DNA from 2 places in the Lactobacillus sp. UBA5813 genome. Region 1 is predicted to be linked to the other one. Evidence: a T-box and tRNA genes for the amino acid it is inferred to sense, from the RefSeq annotation. Region 1 holds a T-box; the other holds one or more tRNA genes.
The links. A T-box is a leader RNA that pairs with one kind of tRNA and senses whether it is charged. The one in region 1 lies ahead of leuS (leucine--tRNA ligase), so its partner is inferred to be a tRNA-Leu.
Positions count from the first base shown of each region.

Region 1 (8,964 bases):
AAACTGGATCTCAAAGGTACGTTTTATTTAATTGTTTTTTTGCTTTCGTTGATGGTCTTCTTGCAAGAATTAGGAACCAGCAACAATTGGCTTTTAATGATCGTCTTAGTACTATTAATTATTTCCTCGGTAATAATATTCTTTAAGGTTGAAAAAAGTGCACAAGACCCAATAATGCCGTTAAATATCTTAAAAAGCAAAGAATTCACGATTATTAACTTGATCGCATTATTAATTTCTGGAGTTGTTATCGGCTTTGAATTTTATATTCCAACCTGGATGCAGGGAATTAATGGAACCAACGCTTCTCTGGCAGGATTTGCTGTAACGCCAAGTTCGCTAATGTGGATTGTCGGTTCATTCTTGATCGGTTGGATGTTGGCAAAGTGGGGCATCAAGCTTACTTACGACTATATGCTGATTATTTTGATCTTAGCCGATCTAGTTCTAATTTTGGTCCCAATTTATACTCCATTTTGGGTATTTTGTATTGTGGCCGCATTTAACGGTACGGCTTTTGGAGCGATTACAACAGCATCACAAGTTCGTTCGCAGGTCTTAGTAGGAAAAGATGAAATTGGGGTTGCTACAAGTTTTAACACTTTGATGAAATACTTGGGACAAACGATGATGGTTTCAATTTATGGGATCACTTTTAATACAATTATTGCGCAGCATTTGAAAAATCATCCGAATTTGAATCAAGGGATGATGAATAAAATTGTTTCAGCCCAAAAAGCTCTATCTTTACCACAAAAATTGGTACCTCAATTGCGTCAGGTGCTGTTTAGTGGTTTAAAGGGTGTTTACGTTGTTTCTCTGATTGTTATTGTTATTTCCCTGATTATGAATCAGTTTTATCAGAACCATAAACTTAAACAAAATAATGCATAGAAAAAACCTCAAGTTCAAAACTTGAGGTTTTTATTTTAATTATTTATTCTTTCGACTTTGATCAATTAGCTCAGGTTCGATATAGAAATGGTATAAGAAGGAGTAACCAATCAAAACGAAGGTAATACCGCCAAGCCATCCGCTGACTACATCTGAAGGATAGTGAACGTGGAGGAAAATTCTGGTGTAGCCAATCATTAGTGGGAATAAAGTCCAAATAATGATTAACAATGTTTTCCAGAATTTATTTTTAATAATTAAAATTGTCAGAACAATCAAAATTCCAAACAAAGCTGCACTACCTACTGAGTGACCAGATGGAAAACTATAACCGTCAGCATAAACCAGGTGACGAACAGTTGGCCGTGGTCGCTGCACCATATGCTTTATAATCCAATTAAAAGCATTAGCGGCAATCATTACTCCAGCAGTAAACCATGCGTATGCATACTGCTTAAAAGCAATTAAAATTACAAATAAAATGATGGCCTCAACAACGATAGTGCTTGTGTTACCTAAATTGGTAAATGTCCTTGCAAAACTGATATTGGCAGCATTCGTATTGCATACAATTCCAATGACAGCTTTATCAAAAGATTGGATAAAGGCAGAATTAGAAGCAACTAGCAATGCCCAAGCTGCATAAATCAATGTAAAGATTGTTGCAGGAAGCAAGGTGTGTCGAGGTGGTCTTTGTGTATTAATCAAAAGATCTTCTCCTCTTGTCTTTCTATTTTTTAGCATTTGTGGTAAATTATAATCATTATCCATAAGAAAATAAAGGTCAGGAAGTAGTAATAGAAAAATTTTTTCAGAAAGAAGCTGGTTGCTGCGAAGCTTTAAAATTAACCTATGAACTTGTCCTGAGTTAAAAACCTATCGTTTTGCCATCCGCGTTAAGGAGCAATTAAGTGTCACAATATGTGGAACTTAGGTGGTACCGCGATAATTCGTCCTATGATTAATTGATCATAGGACTTTTTTAGTTAGGAGGAAAATATGTACAATCACAAGGTTGTCGAAAAGAAATGGCAAGATTATTGGGCAAAGCATGGTACTTTCAAAACTACTAATGATCCTAAAAAGAAAAATTATTATGCCTTAGATATGTTCCCATTCCCATCAGGCAAAGGCCTTCACGTTGGTCACCCAGAAGGTTACACCGCAACGGATATTATTGCCAGAATGAAGCGAGCACAAGGCTACAATGTCCTTCACCCAATGGGCTGGGATGCATTTGGTCTTCCAACTGAACAATACGCTTTAAAGACTGGTGAAGATCCAGCCGTAGTTACTAAAGAAAATATTGCTACTTTCAAAGAGCAGCTTAATAAGTTGGGCTTTTCATATGATTGGGGTCGTGAAATTACAACTAGTGATCCTAATTATTACAAGTGGACTCAATGGGCCTTTGAACAAATGTATAAAAAGGGTCTTGCTTATGAAGCCGATGTACCAGTTAATTGGTCACCAGATCTTGGTACTGTAGTTGCCAACGAAGAAGTAATCGATGGTAAAACTGAACGTGGTGGCTACCCAGTATATCGCCGCAACATGAAGCAATGGATGCTTAAGATGACTGCCTATGCTGATCGTCTGCTTGAAGATCTGGACGATTTGGACTGGCCAGAACCAGTTAAGGAAATGCAACGAAACTGGATCGGCCGTTCTGAAGGTGCTCAAGTTACTTTCAAAGTTAAAGACAGTGACAAGACTTTTGATGTCTTTACCACGCGCCCAGATACCTTATTCGGCTGCTCATACACCGTTTTGGCACCAGAAAGCGATTTGGTTCAAGAAATCACTACTCCTAAACAAAAAGAAGCTGTCGATGCTTACATTAAATCTATTGAATCTAAGTCTGACCTTGAAAGAACTGATCTTAACAAGGATAAAACTGGGGTCTTCACTGGTGCTTACGCAATCAACCCAGTTAATGGCAAAGAAGTTCCAATTTGGATTTCTGATTATGTCTTAGCAAGCTACGGTACGGGTGCCGTTATGGCCGTCCCAGCTCATGACGATCGTGACTATGCTTTTGCTACTAAGTTCCATTTACCAATTAATGCAGTTATCGAAGGTGGCAATCTTGAAAAAGAAGCTTACACCGGTGATGGCAAGCACATTAATTCAGAATTCTTAGATGGTTTAAACATTGAAGAAGCTAAGAAGCGCATGATCGAATGGCTCGAAGATCATAACTGCGGCAAGAAGAAGGTTAACTACAAGCTTCGTGACTGGGACTTCAGTCGTCAACGTTACTGGGGTGAACCAATTCCAGTTATTCACTGGGAAGATGGTACTACTTCACTTGTTCCAGAAGATGAGCTTCCACTTCGTTTGCCACATGCAACTAACATTAAGCCATCTGGTACGCCAGAATCACCACTTGCCAACTTAACTGATTGGGTAAACGTCGTTGATAAAAATGGTCGCAAGGGCAAACGTGAAACCAACACTATGCCAAACTGGGCTGGTTCATCATGGTATTACCTTCGTTATGTTGATCCACATAATGACAAAGAATTGGCTAACTACGATCTCTTGAAACAATGGCTTCCAGTTGATCTTTACATTGGTGGTGCAGAACATGCCGTTCGTCACCTTCTTTACGCTAGATTCTGGCACAAGGTTCTTTATGACTTGGGTGTTGTTCCAACCAAAGAACCATTCCAACGTTTATACAATCAAGGCTTGATCTTGAAGAATCATGAAAAGATGTCTAAGTCTAAAGGAAACGTTGTTAACCCTGATGATGTTATTGATGAATATGGTGCTGACTCACTTAGAATGTACGAAATGTTCATGGGTCCACTTGATGCTTCAATTGATTGGGATGACAATGGCCCAGCTTCAACTAAGAAGTTCTTAGACCGTGTATGGCGCTTAATGGTTAACGATCTTGACTTGAAGGCAATTCCACAAGAAAAAATTGTTGATGAAAATGACGGTGAGCTGGACAAGGTATATAACGAAACCGTTAAGAAAGTTACTGAAGACTTTGACGCTCTTCACTTCAATACAGCTATTTCTCAAATGATGGTCTTTGCTAATGCTGCACAAAAGGCCAAAACGATTCCACGTGAATATGCTGAAGGCTTCGTTAAATTGCTTGCCCCAGTTGCACCACACATGATGGAAGAAATTTGGTCCGTCTTTGGTCACGATGAATCAATTACTTATGCTAAATGGCCAACTTACGATCCAGACAAGTTGGTTGAATCAACAGTTGAAATTATGGTTCAAGTTAACGGTAAGCTTCGCGGTAAGTTTAAAGCTGCAAAGGATACTGCTAAAGATGAATTGCAAAAACAAGCTTTAGCAATTCCACACGTTGAAAAGTTCTTAGAAGGAAAAGACGTTAAAAAGGTTATTGTTATTCCTAATAAGATTGTTAATATCGTTGCCAAATAAGTTTAATTTTTCCTAAAAAAGAAAAAATATTGTTGTATCTTCTTTTAGAGACTAGCAGAATAGATTAGTTAGATTGAGCTTTAGGAAATTTTGAATTAAATGGAAGAAAATGAAACAAATCTAAAAGAAAAAAATACGCAGGAAACCTTTATTAAAGGTTCTGCTTGGATGACATTTGGTTCAATTGCTTCAAGAATTTTAGGTGCGCTTTATATTATTCCTTGGTATGCCTGGATGGGAGACTATGGAAATATTGCGAACGCGCTGACTGCTAGAAGTTATAATATTTACAGTATTTTTATTCTAATTTCTACAGCGGGAATTCCCGGTGCAATTGCCAAACAAGTAGCTAAATATAATGCCTTGAATGAGTATGGGATTGGTCGAAAATTATTCCGCAAAGGTCTAATTTTGATGGCAATTTTGGGGGTCATTTCAGCTGCAATCATGTATTTTGCCGCACCGCTTTTAGCATCAAACGGCAGTGCAAGTGATCCAAGACAAGTCGCAGTGATGCGCAGTTTATCATATGCCATTTTGATTATTCCGATTCTGAGCATCATGCGTGGTTACTTTCAAGGTTATGCCGATATGATGCCATCGGCTCTGTCGCAGTTTGTTGAACAATTAGCTAGAATTATTTGGATGCTTTTAACGGCATATGCAATTATGCAAATGCAGCATGGTTCTTATGTTCATGCGGTTATTCAATCAAATTTAGCAGCTGCCATCGGTGCCATTTTTGGGATTGGGATTCTGGTTTGGTTCTTATTATCTAGAAGAAATAAGTTGAATGATTTAGTTGAAAATTCTAATAATGCGATCAAGGTTTCAACGGCTGGCTTATTTGCTGAAATCATTGAACAGGCCATCCCATTCATTATTATTGATGCAGGAATTCAGCTGTTCAATCTGGTTGATCAATATTCATTCCACCCAATGATTGCCGGTTTGGTAAGTGCAAGTTCTGACACTATTGAAGGTTGGTATGCGCTATTTTCACTTAATGCCAATAAATTGATCATGATCATTGTTTCTTTGGCAAGTGCAATGGCGGTAACAGCAATTCCGCTTTTATCCGCTGCACATACTCAAGGAGATTTTAAGAGTATTTCAAAACAAATTGGCAATACGCTTGATTTATTCTTATTTGTCATGATTCCAGCATCATTCGGTATGGCTGGTATAGCAACGCCAATTTATACTGTGTTTTACAGTTATGATCCATTAGGCTCTAGTGTTCTTTACTTGTCAGCCTTCACTGCAATCAGTTTGGGACTTTTCACCGTTTTGATGGCTATTTTGCAGGGACTTTCAGAAAATGCACTTGCAATTAAATATCTGGTTTTAGGTTTAATTTTAAAGATACTATTGCAGTATCCAATGATTTACCTATTTAAGATATACGGACCACTGGTTTCTACCAATATTGGGATGCTGGTAATTATCTTCTTAGCGATTAAGCATCTGGAAGTGAGTTCTGATTTCAATATCGGCCGTACTGGACGGCGATTGACGGGAATTACTGTTTTCTCAATTATAATGTTTGCTGTCGTTAAGCTGATTGTTACCTTTGTCGGAAAAGTATTAACACCTGAACGTCGTTTCCCAGCTTTGGCTTTGGTTGTTCTAGCTGTTCTTGGGGGAGTCGCAGTCTATGGCTATCTGACTTTGAAGACGGGCTTGCTTGAAAAAATCTTGGGCAACAAGGCTACCAGATTATTAAGAAAACTGCATTTGGCTAAATAGAAAAACACGTCACTAAGTTTAAGTGACGTGTTTTTTGGATGGTCAAAAAATTAATTTTTACAACTGAAACTAAGCTTTGTAGTATGACAAACCGATAACTCCGATTAATTCAATTGCTAAAAAAGTACTGCCTAAAATCATGCTCATCATAACGATCATCTTCCTTTTCAATCTTGATCTTATCTTTACATTTTTAATATATCACAAATGTGTCAATAATGAAAGCGCTTTTATTGTTGGATGAGGAAAAAGGCAGCCAAAAAGCTGCCCATCTTCGCACCTGCCAAGGAAGTTTATTATAGCATTTTTAACAATAAGTAAATATTATGGCCAACCAGTGCTAATAACTATTTCTCTAACCATAAATATTTGACTAAAATGAAGCTAAGAGATTCAAATAAGTAGAGAGAAAAAATGGCAAAGAATGAAGAAGTAAAAAACAGCGTTTTTGGTTTTGGCGATCCTAATGATGCTTTTGCTAAATACTTTAGTGGCAAAAGCTATTGGAAGGGCTTAGCAATGAGCAAGGCTACTAAGGCTGGCGTATCTAACTTAACTTTTGAACCTGGCTGTCGCAATAATTGGCATGAACATGAAAATGTTCAAATTTTGATTGCTGCCACCGTTGAGCGGGGGTTATGGACGAGAACTTTGACCTTGGATAATTGCCAGAAGATTGTCGAGAATGGCAAATATACGACTGCATGGCATTGTGATCGTGATTATTTTGCTTCAGTTAAAGTACCCCAAATTTCAGGCTATGAGAGTAGCAAGAAAATTGTATCCGGCCCAAAGGTAAGTATGGAGAATCTTGAAGTGGTGGTTGACTATCAAGAAATTAAGCAAGAGGTAACGGACATTTCAACTATGGGTGCTTATGTAGAAACGATTCATTTTGTAGATGAAAATGGCCGTGCTTTAGCAAATGATTACCAAGAATCGCTTGATTTTGATGATAAGCGGCCAGTACAAACTTTTGCCAGCATCACTGTTCCTGTTGTTCCAGGCTATTTTGCCGAAGAAAAGCAGGTTAAGGGCAAGAGCATTATGAAAGACGATGCAAAAAAGCAGCCAGAAATCACGGTCAAATATCACAAATTAGGTCAGATCATTCCAGTAGATCTGAATGACCAAATTATTCATGATCCGGAAGATGAAACCAAGATGATGAGTAAAGTCTTTGCCAATGATCCGCATGATGCCAGTCAAGCTTTAAGCGATCAAAAGGTACCTTCGATTGAAGGCTGGAAGCCAACCGTGCTGACAGTAAGCCCAGTTGAACCAGAAATCAATATTCCGGTTCTTTACAATAAAATTGATAATTAAAAAAGCTTGAGCAGTAATCTACTCAAGTTTTTTTGTACACAAAAACCGCTAAGACATCAGCATTGTCTTAGCGGCCATGAAAATACAGATACAAAACAACAATTTCAAAGTCACCATAAGGTAAAGAAATTGTTTTGTAGGTTTTCTCCCCCTACAATTTATATCATACTCTAAATACGGTTGATGGCAATAATAAAGTGATAAATAAAAATAGCGTAAGGCAAAGAAAAAGGACCTTTGTGCAAAACTAGCTGAAGTACTGTAATATCAGTAGTTCCACATGCCTGTAATTTCTAAAAAGATGATAAAAGCCGACCTAAAGATAATGAAACCGATTAATGCAAAAAGCAGGTAAAAGTCCAAATAAGTACCTAAAAATAAGACACATAAGCAATCTTTAAGTTAAAAAATAAAATATTAAAAATGTTTCATGAGCTGTGGATAGAGAAAACTAACACAAAATAGCTAAGAGGTTTATAATAGATAAAAACAGAGTTTATAGAAATAGAGAAGGTTAAAAGATGAAGAAAAATAAGTTATTTACTGCTGTTGCTGCAATTGCATTATTAGGAAGTACTGGAGTTGGTTTGGTTGCCAATAATGCTCCTGTAGCTCAAGCTGCTACTAAAAAATCAAAGAAGAGCAAATCTACAGTTAGTTCAAAATACCCAGTTATTACGATTAAGAAGGGTGCCGTTTTATATAAAGTAACTGTAAACAAGACAAGTGGCAAAATTACCAAGGTAACTAACAGCAAGAGAAAATTTGTTAGTGCCACCAAAGTTAATTCTATTTATTCAACTAAGTATAAGAAGACCAACTACTATTTAATTGATAGTGGATATGCTGTTAAAACCAGTTACGCTAAGGTAACTGGCAAGAAGAAGGTTCCAACTTTGACTTCATTGACTAAGGCTGCAAAAGAAAAGGCAGCTACAGCTCAAAAGAAGGTTAAGGATACAATTGATCAATGGAATTCTAAGATCACTGCCGCTGCACCACAAACTTACACTGGTAAAGTTAATACTGCAGCAAACTACTTAACCTACAATGACAGCACCAAGAAGTGGTCAGTTGCTTCTGACACGCTTGCTAGCGGAACTACTGTAACTGTTTTGTTCACAATTGACCTTACAAGCAGTAATGGTTCAACTATTCCAGGTTATTACGCAGTAAATTCTAATAATACTGCTGTTTTGTTGGAACAAACAGATGTAACTTTAGATGATGCAAATGCTCAAGTCCTTGATCAAAGTACTTACATCAGCAAACGCAATGCTGCAAAGCAACTTAAAACACAAGCTCAGGCAGCTTTAAAAGCAATCGGCGTTGTTCCTGCAAGTTCAAGCAGTAATAACTAATTAATATAAAAAAGAAACCCTCAAGTGAGGGCTTCTTTTTTTGTCTAATTTTTCTTGAAATCTGCATCTATTGAATTTGTTCGTCCAGTCGGATCAGGCATTACTAGAGCGGCGATCAAGTAAAGCAAAGTTCCTGGGAAAAAGCCAGTGAAAATTATCACAGCTGCGCCAATGATCCGTACCCAAGCTGGATCAATGTCAAAGTATTCAGCTATTCCGC
Region 1 is NZ_DICZ01000017.1:134,473-143,436, reverse strand. It holds gene B2008_RS03760 (MDR family MFS transporter) at 1-894, shown strand, start outside; gene B2008_RS03755 (phosphatase PAP2 family protein) at 934-1,602, opposite strand; T-box leader at 1,673-1,855, shown strand; gene leuS (leucine--tRNA ligase) at 1,894-4,308, shown strand; gene B2008_RS03745 (putative polysaccharide biosynthesis protein) at 4,408-6,057, shown strand; gene B2008_RS08335 (mucin-binding protein) at 6,472-7,383, shown strand; gene B2008_RS03735 (hypothetical protein) at 7,905-8,744, shown strand; gene B2008_RS03730 (PspC domain-containing protein) at 8,789-8,964, opposite strand, start outside.

Region 2 (8,964 bases), on a different contig from region 1:
TTGTACCTTGTCAGTGTCCTATATTGGTATGCGGACGATCTCACGGACGCGGGTTTATGGTACGCCACAGGACTTGACTGATGCCTTTTGGGGCTTATGGTATTTTCAAGGCATTGCTGGTTTAGTGACGATTATCATTGTTTTGGCAATCACTAATCTTTCCCACATTCAATATTGGAACTACATTATTTTGATGACACCATATTTGATTTCTGCACAAGTGGATATCTCTTGGTTCTTCCAAGGTTTAGCAGATTTCGGGCGCGTCGTTTTTAAAAATACTGCTGTTAAGCTGGTTAGCGTCGTTTTGATTTTGCTTTGGGTAAAATCACCAGGCGACTTGTGGAAATATTTGTTGATTATGTCTGTTTCCACAATGTTGGGCTCCTTTGTTTTTTGGTTTGATATCCACAGATATGTGGGTAAACCTGTGGCTCATTTTTATAAATATCAGACAACTATCAGATCAATTATCACGCTGCTGATTCCTCAAATTGCTACGCAGATCTATACTTCACTAGATAAGCCAATTTTGGGTATCTTTCAGAATTCAACGCAAGTTGCCTATTATGATAATTCACAACGAATTTCGAATATGATTTTGGGAGTAATTACCAGTATTTCGTTGGTTATCATGCCTAAAATGGCAAGTGAAGGCAAAAAAACGCAGCAGGTTGTTTTGAAAAAGTCGCTAGAGGCTACGGCCATGCTTGGAACTTTGTTTTCAGTAATTATCATGGCTAATACCAAGCAATTTGTACCATTTTTCTTTGGTCAAAAATATACTCCAATGACGCCGCTGATGTTTTTCTTCACGTTGACGATTATTATGATTCCAACCGGTGGGGTTTTTGCCAACCAATTTGCCTTAGCCAACCGTCGCGATAAAGATTATGCACTGCCAGTAATTATTGGTGCTATTTTAGAAGTGGTTCTGAGCTTTTTGCTGGACCGGCCATATGGTGCGGCAGGTGCTATGGTGGCAATTTTAATCACGGAGTTTATTGTGTTATTGCTTCGCTTGTGGATTGTTCGCGATGGCTATGACTTTAAGTATTCGTTCAAGGACATTCCGAAGTACTTTTTAATTGCCATTGTTACTTTGGCAATTGGCTTATTGATGCCAAATCTGATTAACTCTGCCTTTATCAATATGGCAGTTAAATCGATCATCATGTTTGCTATCTATTTGGCATTGATGTTTATTATGAAATTAGACTTTAATCAAGATTTGATCGCACTAGTTAAGAAATTTTTGAAGCGAGGATAACGATGATTCCAAAAATTATTCATTACGTTTGGGTAGGTGGCAATCCTAAGCCAAAGAACATTCAGCGCTGCATGAAGACCTGGCAAAAGCATTTGCAGGATTACAAGATTGTTGAATGGAATGAAGACAATTTTGATATTCATGAAAATAAATATGTCGAACAAGCCTATAAAGCAAAAAAATGGGCTTTTGTATCTGACTATATTCGGGCAAAAGCAATTTATGAACAAGGCGGAATATATCTGGATACCGATGTTCTGGTGCTCGACAATTTGGAAAGCTTGCTTGATAATCATGCTTTTGTCGGCTTTGAAAATAAAGAGAATCCGTTCACGGCTGTTTTTGGTGCTGAAAAACATCATCCATTGCTCAAGGACATGCTGGCTTATTATGATGATCGCAATTTCGAATTTGACAGCAAGGATCAAATGGCTGGCGTCAATACCGTTTCAGTCTCTGATATTTTGAAAGAAAAATACGGTGCCAAGCCGAACAATCAAGAACAAATGCTGGAAACCGGCATCCATGTATATCCAGATGGCGTTTTATGCAATCCTTCAGAGGATTCAAAGACTATTCACGTCTTTACTGGAACCTGGATGGAAGGAGAAAAGCCACTGAAACGCAAAATTGTGACGGCTTTGAAGGTTAGAATCAAGACCAAACGTCAGGCCGCTTTGTATGCTAAATATATTCGAAGCTAATGAATGAAGAAGAACTGCAAAAATTAGTTGAACAAATATCGCTGCAATCCTTCGTCCGGCCATTTTTACACCTAGTAAAAATTAATCGGCGTATGACTACAACCGGTGGCCGCTACCATTTGGACGATCATTATCTTGAATTTAATGCTCACTTTTTAACGCCAGACCATTATTCTGATTTGGTTGGCATTATCAAGCATGAGTTATGTCACTATCATTTGCATTTATTAGGTCTGGGCTATCAGCATCGTGATCATGATTTTAAAGTTTTGCTTAAACGGGTAGGTGGCAGTCGCTATGCGCCTGACATTGGTTTAAGAAAGACCAGAAAACGCCATTATCTGTATGTTTGTCAAAACTGCGGTTTGCAATATCCGCGCGTGCGCCGTCTTAATACGCGCAGGTATCGCTGTGGTCGTTGCCACGGTAAATTGAAGCTGGTAAAAAAATGAATAAATTTTAATATTTCCTTGCGCGACTCTGCTTTTTGGGTTAATATAATTAAGTACCGCGGGCGTGGCGGAATGGCAGACGCGCAAGACTAAGGATCTTGTGATCGCTTTAGATCGTGGAAGTTCGAGTCTTCTCGCCCGCACCAATAAGAAGTCGCTGATGAGCGGCTTCTTTTTTTATATTAATAATTAACAAATATTTTCTTTTATTTTGAAGAGCTTATACTTTATTTAGTCACAGATCTGAAGAAAAGGCAGGAAATTATATGGCAAAAAAACGCAAAAAACGTCGAATTTCCAAAAGCATGGGAATTATTTTAAGAACATTTTTAATTCTGGTTGTTTTACTGGTCGCCTTCATCTGCTTTAGATATTATCGGCGGCAAGCTTTGCAGTCTGAACAAATAAGACAAGAGCAGGTGCAAAAGCAGCAGGAACAAGCAAAGCTTTTGCGTCAGCGGCAAGCTTTTATCAAAAAAATAGGGCCAATTGCTAAAAAAGTCGATAAATCATATGATTTGCTTCCAAGCATTACGATTGCTCAGGCTTGTCTAGAAAGCAATTACGGTCAAAGCGATTTATCGCAGAAATACAACAATCTATTTGGCATTAAAGGAACCAATCCTAATACTTCTGCTGTTTTGGTTACAAAAGAATACGTCAAAGGCAAGTGGGTGAACGTTAAAGCGCGCTTTCAAATTTATGATTCCTGCGAGGCCTCAATTCGAGCTCATGCGCGTTTATTCCAGAATGGGACCACTTGGAATCACAAGCAGTACAAGCATGTTTTAGCTGCTAAGAATTACAAGCAGCAGGCCAAGGAACTGGTTACTGATGGCTACGCTACAGATCCAAATTATGCTGCTAAATTGGTGAGCCTGATTGAGCAGTATAACTTGCAAAAATATGATAAGTAAAAGCGTTAATGGTTGAGTCTGGAACATTTGTTTCAAGCTCTTTTTCTTTGTTATAATAGTAGGGCTATATTTTCTTAAATAATTTTTGTGAAGGGAATCAGGATGAGCGAAGAATCAATTTTAGCTGGATTAAATCCGCAACAAAAGCAAGCTGTTGAAACCACAGAAGGTCCATTACTAGTAGTTGCTGGTGCCGGATCGGGAAAGACTTCGGTTTTGACGCGCCGGATTGCGTATTTAGTTGAAAAAAACAATGTTAATCCCTGGAATATTTTGGCGATTACTTTTACCAACAAGGCAGCCAATGAAATGCGCAAACGTGAACAAAAACTGCTTGGCCCAGCAGCTGAGAGTATTTGGATGTCTACTTTCCACGCTTTATGCGTTCGGATTTTGCGGCGAGATGCTGATAAGATCAACTACAGTCATAATTTTTCAATTGCAGATTCAGCCGAACAGCTTACGCTGGTTAAGCATATTGAAAAGGATCTCAACATCAACCCCAAGATGTATGGTCCGCGTAGAATTTTATCCGCGATTTCCAATGGCAAGAATGATTTATTGACGCCAGAAGCTTTTGCAATGAGTGCTTCTTCTCCCTTTGAAAAAATGGTTGCCAAGATCTATCAAGAATACCAAAAACGGCTCAGACGCGATCAAATTATGGACTTTGACGATTTGATCATGCAGACGCTGGTTTTGTTTAAAAAAGATAAGGAAACTTTGCATTATTATCAAAACAAGTTTCGCTACATTTTGGTGGATGAGTACCAGGATACGAACCAAGCACAATATGAGTTGACCCATACCTTGGCTGCTCAATATAAAAATATTTGCGTTGTTGGGGATGCCGATCAGTCAATTTATGGCTGGCGTGGCGCCAATATGGAAAACATCATGAACTTTGAGTCCGACTATAAAAACGATGGCGTGCGTACGGTCAAGTTGGAACAAAATTACCGCTCAACCGGTCACATTTTGTCAGCTGCCAATTCTGTCATCAAAAACAATCAAAACCGCAAGGCCAAAAACTTATGGACTGATCGCGGTGAAGGTGAAAAGGTAACCTATTATAAAGCTCAAAGCGGTGATGATGAAGCTCACTACATTATTTCTAAAATTCAAGAAGAAGTTAAAGATCAAAAGCGCAGCTACAAAGATTTTGCCGTTCTTTACCGGACCAATGCTCAATCGCGTACGGTCGAAGAAGCTTTCGTGAAGTCAAATGTACCGTATCAAATTGTTGGCGGTCATAAATTCTATGATCGAAAAGAAATCAAAGATGTCATGAGCTACTTAAAATTAGTTTCTAATCCGGCCGATACCATGAGTTTAAACCGCATTATCAATACCCCTAAGCGTGGAATTGGTGCGGCAACAGTTGATAAGCTATTGGCTTTTGCAAATGAAAACAATTTGAATGCTCTGCAAGCAATGGATCAAGTGGGGATGTCCACTATCTCAAATCGAGCTGCGCAAAAATTGAGTGACTTTGCTGCTAAATTGCATGATGCCATTAATTTTGCCAAAGATCACAGCGTTACCGGTTTGACTGAAAAGATTTTGGATGATTTCGATTACACCAGCGCGTTAAAGGCCGAACATAATATTGATGCTGATACGCGTTTGGAAAACTTGGATGAATTCTTGTCAGTAACCAAGAGATTTGATGATCATTATGAAGCTGAAGATGATGATTCCGATCAATTAAGCGACTTTTTAGCAGAAGTATCATTATTGAGTGATCAAGATGACTTAGACGATGATGATAATCAAGTTGCATTGATGACTTTGCATGCTGCCAAAGGTTTGGAATTCCCGGTTGTCTTTTTAATCGGAATGGAAGATGGACTTTTCCCATTATCACGGTCAATGATGGATGAAAGTCAATTGGAAGAAGAACGCCGGTTGGCTTACGTTGGAATCACTAGAGCAAAGCAAGAACTATATCTGACTAATGCTTACTCTAGAATGATGTATGGCCGAATTCAGAACAATCCGCCTTCAAGATTTTTAGCTGAAATCGACGCTAAAGATCTGAATGTTGAAAATCCTAATGCTGGCAATACCTTTATTGGTCAAAGCCACTTTCAAGCACAAACTGCACCATTTGCTCGCAATGATGAACGTGCACGGGCACAGGTGTACACAAGTGCTAAAAAGGCTTCAGGAGCAGTTGGAGCTGAAAAGAAGGGCTGGAATGTTGGCGATCAGGTAGAACATAAAGCTTGGGGCCGCGGAGTTGTTATGAAGGTCAACGGCGAAGGCGAAGACATGGAACTTGATATTGCTTTTGCAAACAAGGGCGTTAAACGGCTGCTAGCTGCTTTTGCACCAATCAAAAAGGTATAATAAAAACTAAGGTTGATTTTTTATCGGGAGGAAAAATAATGGCTGATACAACTCTTGATCAAGCTAAAACCGAAGTTGCGGCTTTGCGTAAGCAGCTGGACGAATGGGCTGAGGCTTACTACTCAAAAGACGCGCCTGAAGTTGAAGACAACGTTTATGATCAAAAATACAATCGTTTGCTTGAACTAGAAAAAGATTTTCCTGAATTGGTAACCCCGGACTCAATTACTCAAAGAGTCGGCGGACAAATTGACACGGAATTTACTAAAGTAGCACACCCGATTCCAATGCTTTCAATGGGTGATGTTTTTTCAAAAGAAGAGTTAAGAGAATTTGATCAGCGAATTCAAAAGCAAGTAGGTCATCCGGTAGCTTACAATGTTGAATTAAAAATCGATGGCTTGTCATTGTCGCTTGAATATCAAAATGGGCGTTTGATGCGGGCATCAACCAGAGGAAATGGTCAAGTCGGTGAGGATGTTACTGCTAATGCACGCTTTATTCGCGATATTCCTCAAACTTTGCCAAAGCCGTTAACAATTGAAGTGCGTGGCGAATGCTACATGGGTAAAGAAGCTTTTGCCAAATTAAATGCAGAGCGGGATGAAAACGGCAAAGAAGTTTTTGCCAATCCGCGGAATGCAGCGGCTGGCTCACTTCGGCAATTAGATGCCAAAGTTACAAAAAAGCGGGATTTAAGCACCTTTATTTATACTTGGGTAAATCCGCCTGAGGGCATTACTAGTCAGCATCAGGCGATCGAAGAAATGCATAAATTGGGTTTTCACACCAATCAAACTGGTCGCAAGCTAGAAACATTAGATGAAATCTTTGACTTTATTGATGAATACACGGCCAAGCGTGACAGCCTACCCTATTGTATTGACGGGATCGTTCTTAAGGTTGATGATCTTGGCATTGAGCAGGAATTAGGCAGCACCGTTAAAGTTCCACGTTGGGAAATTGCTTATAAGTTTCCACCTGAAGAACAAGAAACAGTAGTGCGTGATATCGAATGGACCGTGGGCCGCACCGGTGTAGTGACGCCGACAGCAGTGATGGATCCAGTTCAATTAGCAGGAACGACGGTTGCGCGTGCAGTTTTGCACAATCCTGATTTACTAAAAGAAAAAGATGTCAGAATTGGCGATACCGTTAAGTTGCACAAGGCTGGTGACATTATTCCTGAAATTTCCGAAGTTGTTTTGTCCAAGCGCCCGGCCGACTCTAAGCCGTATGAAATTCCGACAACTTGTCCTTCTTGTGGGCAAAAATTGGTTCACTTAGAGGATGAAGTAGCCTTGCGGTGCATAAATCCATCTTGTCCAGCTCAAGTAGAAGAGGGCATTACCCACTTTGCGTCAAGACAGGCGATGAACATTGCCGGATTAGGACCTAAAATCGTCAAGCAACTGATTGCCAGAGATTTGGTTCATAATGTTGCTGACTTGTATCATTTGACTCCAGATGATTTAAAGCAGCTCGATCACTTTAAGGAAAAATCGATTAATAATCTTTTGACAGCGATTGATAATTCAAAGCAAAATTCAGTTGAATTATTGTTGACCGGATTGGGAATTGACCATGTTGGAGCAAAGGCTGCTCGCTTAATTTCGCAAAAGTTTAAAAATCTTCCTAAGATTATGGCCGCAGACGTGCAAGAAGTTGCAGCAATCGATACAATAGGACCGACGATTGCCGAAAGTTTAACAACCTATTTTGCTCAGCCAGCTGCTCAAAAATTAGTTGAAGAGCTTGAAGAGAGTGGCCTGAACATGGATTATCTCGGTCAAGATGAGACGGAAGCCGAAATAGCCGACAATTTCTTTAAGAATAAAACGGTTGTATTAACAGGTAAATTAGCACATTATACAAGAAGTGAATTTACCAAGCGACTGCAATCTTTAGGAGCCAAAGTAACTGGATCTGTTTCTCATAAAACTGACTATGTTATTTATGGCAAGGATGCTGGTTCAAAGTTTACCAAAGCTCAAAGTTTAGGCGTACCGACCTTGACCGAAGAAGAAGCAATTGCACAAATTAAGTAAAGGAAACACTAATTGTGAAAAGATATTTGCAAGTTTTAGCCCTTGCAGGGGCGATAGTTACCTTAAGCGGTTGTGGCAATTTAAAGAATTCAAGTTTAGCCAATAATGCAACAACTACTAGTAATACAAAAAATAAGACAAATCAAACGACCAATACAGGTAAAAACGGTTATACGGTATTGCTGAAAAATGGTACCTACCAAGTGTCACCAATTGACGGTTTAATGGCAACTGATAACGATAATTCCGTTGATACGCGCGAACTGGAACGGGGATTGGTTAATATTTCTAAAACGCCTTACCCAACTAGTTCATATACTTTCCAAGAAGGTCAATACTTGGACGCTTCCACTGTCACCGACTGGCTGGCACGTAAATCCAAGAGCAATCCAACTGGTTTAAATCCGACAGCTGGTACGAAGAAACACTATAATCCGTATTACCTTGAAGAAATTGTCGAGCAGGATTATTTAACTGGTTCTGGCTCAAAATACAGCTTGGGTGGAATCAGCCTTGGCCTTGCGATGAATTCCGTTGATTATTACACCAAGACCAAAAACGGCGCAGAATATTCAATGACTATTTCGCACAGCAAACAAAGAAGCGAAGGTATCAAAATGGCTAATGAAATAATTAGCCGTTTGCGCAAGAAGAAGGCTTTGAAGAATGTTCCAATTACGATTGGCTTGTTCTCCAATACCTCAAAAGACTCTTTAGTTGGAGGAAGTTATTTTGCTTACGGGACAGCTAGCGCTAATAGTAGTAAAATAACTAAATGGAAATCAATTTCGGAAAAAACACAAGTTTTACCGACAGTTGGTGGTGCTAAAGCTGTAAGTAGCAGCGATGCTTCAAGCTTCAGTAGTTTTAAGACATCAATTCAAAATTACTTCCCTAATATTAGTGGGGTAACGGCAACTTTGCGTTATGAAAATGGCAAGTTGACGCAAGAAAATATTTTAATTACTACTCAGTTTTATGGCTATGAACAAATTCAAAGCTTTACGCGTTTGGTTTTGTCACAAGCCAAGAAATATTTGTCTAATGACACGGCCATCGAAATTCAGATTGGTTCTGTCAATGATGTTCAAGCATTGATTGCAAAAGAAACAGCAGATAGTAGTTATCAAGTCCACATTTATGGCGGCGAATAGGAGGCATTTGAGTGAAAATCACAGAAGATACGGTTAAACACGTTGCTACACTTTCAAGACTTGAATT
Region 2 is NZ_DICZ01000023.1:16,756-25,719, reverse strand. It holds gene B2008_RS04545 (oligosaccharide flippase family protein) at 1-1,270, shown strand, start outside; gene B2008_RS04540 (glycosyltransferase family 32 protein) at 1,273-1,974, shown strand; gene B2008_RS04535 (SprT family protein) at 1,974-2,426, shown strand; tRNA gene B2008_RS04530 (tRNA-Leu) at 2,485-2,572, shown strand; gene B2008_RS04525 (glycoside hydrolase family 73 protein) at 2,693-3,343, shown strand; gene pcrA (DNA helicase PcrA) at 3,446-5,695, shown strand; gene ligA (NAD-dependent DNA ligase LigA) at 5,734-7,743, shown strand; gene B2008_RS04510 (CamS family sex pheromone protein) at 7,758-8,897, shown strand; gene gatC (Asp-tRNA(Asn)/Glu-tRNA(Gln) amidotransferase subunit GatC) at 8,909-8,964, shown strand, end outside.
Region 2: it encodes a tRNA-Leu, which carries the amino acid that the T-box ahead of leuS (leucine--tRNA ligase) is inferred to sense. The anticodon was not compared.